Regions from separate parts of the Pseudarthrobacter sp. HLT1-3 genome, predicted to be linked through region 1. Evidence: riboswitches for the same ligand, from Rfam matches in the RefSeq annotation. Region 1 holds a riboswitch; the other holds the start of a gene.
What was found. A riboswitch is a leader RNA that binds a small molecule or an ion and turns the genes downstream of it on or off. The one in region 1 is predicted to bind glycine.

Region 1 (3,202 bases):
TCGGAGGTGCGCTCGACGGCGGCGTCCAGCGCAAACGCAGAGTCCGTGCCTGCGGCGGTCACGCTGGCGCCGAACGCGGCGACGACGTCGGCGACGATGGCCGCCGTCGTGGCTTCATCCGTGGAGATGCCGACGGTGTCCGCGTCGATGGTGCGCAGGTTGATGCCGCGCGCCTCGGCAGCGGCGATGATCTCCGCGGCCTTGCCCGGGACCGAGACGGTGACGGTGTCGAAGAAGCTGGTGTGCAGGACGTCCCGACCCGCAGCCTTCAGCGAGGCGGCGATGGTCTGGGCATGGCCGCTGGCGGTCTCGGCGATGGCCTTCAGTCCGTCCGGGCCGTGGTAGACAGCGTAGAAGGAGGACACGATGGCCAGCAGGGCCTGCGCCGTGCAGATGTTGGACGTGGCCTTTTCGCGGCGGATGTGCTGCTCGCGGGTCTGCAGAGCGAGGCGGTACGCCGGGACACCGGCGTTGTCCTTGGAGACGCCGACAAGGCGGCCGGGCATGGATCGTTCCAGGCCCTTCTGGACGGCCATGTAGGCGGCGTGCGGGCCGCCGAAGAACAGCGGAACGCCCATGCGCTGGGTGGAGCCGACGGCGATGTCGGCGCCCTGCTCGCCCGGAGGGGTGATCAGGGTCAGCGCCAGCAGGTCCGCGGCCACGGTGACGAGTGCGCCGCGGTCCTTGGCGGCGGCGATCACGCCGGACTGGTCCCAGACGCGGCCGGAGACGCCCGGCTGCTGCAGGACGATGCCGTTGATGTCGCCGTCGGGCAGGCCCTGGGACAGGTCCGCGACCTCGACTTCGAAGCCGAGGGCCTCGGCGCGGCCCTTGACGATCGCGATGGTCTGCGGCAGAACGTCGGCGTCGAGGACGGTCTTGCCGTCGTGCGCCGCCTTGTTCTTGTTGGCCCGGCGCATCATCAGCACGGCTTCGGCGACGGCGGTGGCTTCGTCCAGCAGCGAGGCGTTCGCGATCGGCAGGCCAACGAGGTCCTGGACCATGGTCTGGAAGTTCAGCAGCGCCTCGAGCCGGCCCTGGGAAATCTCCGGCTGGTACGGCGTGTACGCGGTGTACCAGGCCGGGGCCTCGAGGATGTTGCGGCGGATCACCGGCGGGGTGAGCGTGTCGTAGTAGCCCTGCCCGATCATCTGGACCGCGGTCTGGTTCTTGGCGGCGAGCTTGCGGAGTGCGGCCAGGACCTCGACCTCGCTGAGGGCCTCGGTGAGCTGCAGCGGGGAATCCTGCCGGATGTTCTTCGGTACTGCCGTGTCAACGAGCGCGTCGACGGTGTCGTAGCCGACAGCCTTCAACATGGCGTCGACGTCGGCCTGTCGGCGGGCACCGATGTGCCGGTCAACGAAAGACGTGGAGGCTGAGGTAACAGTCACAAGGAACTCCATAACTAAGGCGGCGCAGGGTGCGCCACATTGATTCGGGTTCCTCCCCACTCTGTATTGGACCTGAGAGTTTCCGCGCTGCCTTGCTCTCGCATGGCTCCGCTTGCACCGTCGGTGAGCACAGCATGTCCGAGGACAGCCTGCTACTTTCCAGAGTTGCCTTGCCGCGGCGGTACGTGGGCCTGAGAGATTCCTGGGGAGGATTTGCTCCTACGGCGCCTGCTTGTACCTACTTGCAGAACTCTCCCGCCGCAGATCAAAGGCATATTAAGTTGGCGTGACAACAGTCACAGCACTCATTGTCCTATGTCCGGCCCGCGTCCGCAAACTAGTGACCCCGCCCCGGCGAGAGTTAAGCGCGGGTCCCGCCACCGGCGCGAATTGGCGGGACAGCTGCGGGGTCGCCGTAAACTTCGGTATATATCAAGCTGTTGGTGACAGCTTGATATATACCGCCCTACCCTGCGAGTTCGCAGGTCTCCGGCGATCTCGGCGCCGGCCGAGCCGGTCCCGGCCAGTGAGCCGGCCGGCGTCCAGCCGGGCGTCAGCCGCGGAGCCGCCCGAGTGCGGCGAGCAGGCTTTCGACGTCGGGACCGACCGCCGGCAGCGGTCCGCCCGGGCCGCGCGCCAGCATGGCGTTGAAGTACAGCCCGTCACCCATATAGAGGACGGGCTTGGCCATGGCTGGCCCGACGTCGGCCGCCAGCAGTTCCAGCCAGCCCGCCTGCGCGGCGGCCATCCGGCGCAGGGTTTCCTGGTGGGCCACCTCCGCCAGCCGGGTGGCAGCGACGAAAGCCCGGTCCAGCGGGGTGTCCGCCCACACCGAGGACGTGATGAAGTACGCGGCCGCGCCTTCCGCGGCGGCGGCCATGGCGGCGAGGTCGTCGGCGAGCAGCCGGTCCAGCCGTTCCAGAAGGACCGAGATCATCGCTTCCTTGTTCGGGAAGTGGTACAGCAGCCCGCCCTTGGAGACGCCGGCCAGCTTCGCCACCGCATCAAGGGTCGCGGCGCGTTCGCCCTCCTCGATCAGCAGGGATTCGAAGGCGTCAAGGACGGCTTCGCGGGCGACGGGTTTTCTAGCCATGGTTCCAATCATGCCCCGCGGCGGGGCTGGGGGTTTTACAGGCCGCTTCTTAACTGTACCGTCCAGACGGTATAGTTAAGATCATGAGCGAGACTTCCTTCACCCGCAGCAGCACCGGCACCCTCGGCAGCTCCGCCGCGGGCACCCCGCGCCTCCATGCCGCGGGCGCCCCGTCGCACCCGACGCCGCGTGCCCCCTGGCGCGACTGGCTGGCCCTGGCGCTGCTGATGTTTCCGGTGCTGCTCGTGGCGGTCGACAACACCGCCCTGACCTTTGCGCTGCCGGCCATCGCGCGCAGCCTCGACGCCTCCGGGGTGGAGCTGCTGTGGATCGTGGACGCCTATCCGCTGGTACTCGCCGGGCTGCTCGTAGCGATGGGCAGCCTCGGCGACAGGATCGGCCGGCGCCGGCTGCTCTTCATCGGCAGCACGGGCTTCGCCTTTGTCTCCGCTGTCACAGCCTTCGCACCGAGTGCCGAATGGCTGATCGCCGGCCGCGCCGGGCTGGGATTCTTCGGCGCCATGCTGATGCCTTCCACGCTGTCCCTGATCCGCAACATCTTCCCGGAGCCTAACCGGCGGCGGCTGGCCGTGGCCATCTGGGCCGCCGGTTTCTCCGGCGGTGCCGCGCTGGGCCCCATCTTCGGCGGCTGGCTCGTGGAGCAGTTCTGGTGGGGCGCCATCCTGCTCGTGGCCGTCCCCATCATCCTTCCGTTGCT
Region 2 (3,202 bases), on a different contig from region 1:
ACCTGTGGGCGGCGCTGAACAATTAGGGACCACGACTGGGCCCTCAAGAAGCAGGAGCGTTAGGGAATCAGCATTCGACGACGTTGACGGCGAGGCCGCCCATGGCGGTTTCCTTGTATTTGGAGCTCATGTCCTTGCCGGTTTCGCGCATGGTGATGATGACTTCGTCGAGGGAGACGCGGTGGGTGCCGTCGCCCCAGAGGGCCATTTTGGCGGCGTTGATGGCTTTCGCGGCGGCGATCGCGTTGCGTTCGATGCAGGGGATCTGCACGAGCCCGCCGATCGGGTCGCAGGTCAGGCCGAGGTTGTGTTCCATCGCGATTTCCGCGGCGTTTTCGACCTGCTGCGGGGTGCCGCCCATGACTTCGGCCAGGCCCGCGGCGGCCATCGAGGACGCCGAGCCGACCTCGCCCTGGCAGCCGACCTCGGCCCCGGAGATCGAGGCCTGTTCCTTGTAGAGCACCCCGATCGCCGCGGCGGTCAGCAGGAACTTCACCACGACGTCGTCACGGTCGGTTTGGGTGGCTTTGTCCATGCCGGGGGCGAAGTGCAGTGCGTAGTAGAGCACGGCGGGGATGATCCCGGCGGCGCCGTTGGTCGGGGCGGTCACGACGCGCCCGCCGGAGGCGTTTTCCTCGTTCACGGCCAGCGCGATCAGGTTCACCCATTCCTGCCAGTACTTCGGGTCCCGGTCCTTGTCCTCCTTCAGGAGCCGGTCGTGCCAGTCCGGTGCCCGGCGGCGGACCTTCAGCCCGCCCGGGAGCAGGCCCTCGCGGCCCAGGCTGACCTGGACGCAGGCCTCCATCACGGAGTAAATGTGCAGCAGCCCCTCCCGGATCTGGGCTTCGGTGCGGGAGGCGCGTTCGTTGATGAACATGATCTCCCCGATCGAGAGGCCCTTGGCCTGGCAGCGGCCCAGCAGTTCCGCGGCGGTCCGGAACGGCAGCGGGAGTTCCTTCTTGGATTCATCGAGTTCCTTCAGCGCCGCGTCCTCCTCGCCCTCGCGGACGATGAACCCGCCGCCCACGGAGAAGAACGTCGCCGTGTGCAGCACCGCACCGGCGGCGTCGGAGACCGTGAACGTCATCCCGTTGGTGTGCCGCGGCAGGATCGTCAGCGGCCGCAGCACCATGTCCTGCACCCCGTACGGCAGCGCCACCCCCGCACCGGCCCCGGCGAGTTGCAGGGTGCCGGTCTCCGCGATCGCCGCGAGGCGTTGCTCCACCTCCGCCGGCAGGATCAGCTCCGGGTGGAAGCCTTCCAGGCCCAGCAGGATCGCCGTCATCGTGCCGTGCCCGTGCCCGGTCGCGGCCAGCGACCCGTACAGATCCACCCGCAGTCCCGCCACCCGGTCCAGCACACCGGAGGCCTTCAACTCCTCAGCGAACACCGCCGCGGCCCGCATCGGACCGACAGTGTGCGAACTGGACGGCCCAATCCCGATGGAAAAAAGATCGAAGACTCCAACAGCCATGGTGAATACCTTTAGTGAGAACAACTTGTGCGAACGACGGCGGCGGACTACCGGTCAACGGCCGGGGTGGTACCGGTTCCGGTCCCCCAAGAACCGGGACCGGTACCACGTTGAGGGCTACTCCGGCAGCGGGATCTTGAGATCCGCGGGACCGGGGTAGAGAGAGTGGGCGGCGAAGCCGGTGCCCGGCTTGGTGGCCGATGAGCTCGCAGTGGTGTCGACGTCGGCCTGGCGGCGGGCGGCAGTGTGGCGGGCGCTGGTGACGCGGGCGCCGGTGGGGCGGGCGGCAGTGACGGGGGCGCTGGTGACGCGGGCGCCGGTGAGGCGGCCGGCGAATGTCGACGGGCAGGACTGGTTCGTCACGCGGGAACTCCATATTTCAGGCGGCACCAAGGGCGCCACTTTGAGTAGGGTTCCTCCCCGCTCTGTCTGTGACCTGAGAGTTTCCGCGGACCCTGATGTTGCAGAGTTCCGCTTGCACCTTCGGTGAGCCCGGTAACCGGACTGCTTTCCAGAGTTGCCTCGCCGCGGCGGTACGTGGGCCTGAGAGATTCCTGGGGAGGATTTGCTCCTACGGCGCCTGCCGAACGTACCGGCAGGACTCTCCCGCCGCAGATCAAAAGCATGTGTCTTTTGTGGGTGACACACCTCACACTGTAGCTGTTGCGTGGACCACATACCAAAATTACGCCCGCACGCAGGAAATGTTTCCTAGCCAGCAAAGTGGATGCGGCCCGGGGATCAGGTCAACCGGCCCGGACGGCCGTCCCGGCCGGAAAGGGTTTGGGTTCAGCGGGTCGCTCAGTGCGCGGGCTCAGTGCTTTGGCCACTTCACGTTGAGCAGCAGCAGTCCCAGCAGGAGCCCGTCAATGGTCATGATTGCCGCCATCAGGTAGGCCCAGCCGATCATCACGAGTTGCTCACCGCCCGCCAACTGCAGGAAGTGCGGGGGTGCATCGCAGTGCCCATGACGATCTCCTGACGTGGAATCCCCCCAGTCACTCGATAGTTCCCCCAGTGTGCCACGGCGGCGCCGAAGAGGGAACGGCATGGCCGGGTGGATATCGAGCGCTCCTGCCCGGTTGCTTCTGCCCGGACACGGCAAAGCCCGGCGTGGTCATGGGGAACACGCCGGGCTTCTGCGGTGTGGCGGGGTGCAACTGGGCGGGAACGCGTGCGGGCGGCCTCGCGGTCCGCTCCGTGCGGCGCCGCGGTCCGGCCGGCGCGGCGCCCGGGGGAGGGTCAGCGGAGCACGACGGTCCTGTTGCCCTGCAGGAAGACGCGTCCCTCGCAGTGCCAGCGGACGGCGTTGGACAGAGCTTTCCGCTCGGTGTCACGTCCGGCGGCCACGAGGTCGGCGGCTCCGAAGGTGTGGTCCACCTCTACCACCTGCTGGGAGATGATCGGGCCCTCATCCAGCTCCGCGTTGACGTAGTGGGCGGTGGCGCCGACGGTCTTCACGCCGCGGGCGTGCGCCTGGTGGTAGGGCTTGGCGCCCTTGAAGCTGGGCAGGAAGGAGTGGTGGATGTTGATGGCGCGGCCGTCCAGCCGGCGGGTGAGGTCGTCGCTGAGGACCTGCATGTAGCGGGCCAGGACCACCAGTTCGACGTCGAGCCGGTCGACGAGCTCCATCAGACGCGCTTCGGCTGCAGGCTTGGTGTCCGCTGTGACGGGCACATGGAAGAAGGGGATGCCGTGCCATTCCACGATCCCGCGGTGATCCGGATG

Region 2: linked by a shared signal. The riboswitch ahead of AC50X9_RS02755 (hypothetical protein) and the one ahead of gcvP (aminomethyl-transferring glycine dehydrogenase) in region 1 are both predicted to bind glycine.

The regions. Positions count from the first base shown of each region.
Region 1 is NZ_JBWZCJ010000037.1:5,433-8,634, forward strand. It holds gene gcvP (aminomethyl-transferring glycine dehydrogenase) at 1-1,403, opposite strand, end outside; glycine riboswitch at 1,443-1,559, opposite strand; glycine riboswitch at 1,561-1,659, opposite strand; gene AC50X9_RS20025 (TetR/AcrR family transcriptional regulator) at 1,945-2,484, opposite strand; gene AC50X9_RS20030 (MFS transporter) at 2,568-3,202, shown strand, end outside.
Region 2 is NZ_JBWZCJ010000002.1:223,380-226,581, forward strand. It holds gene AC50X9_RS02745 (TspO/MBR family protein) at 1-26, shown strand, start outside; gene AC50X9_RS02750 (L-serine ammonia-lyase) at 68-1,474, opposite strand; gene AC50X9_RS02755 (hypothetical protein) at 1,592-1,837, opposite strand; glycine riboswitch at 1,996-2,093, opposite strand; gene AC50X9_RS02760 (hypothetical protein) at 2,289-2,525, opposite strand; gene purU (formyltetrahydrofolate deformylase) at 2,717-3,202, opposite strand, start outside.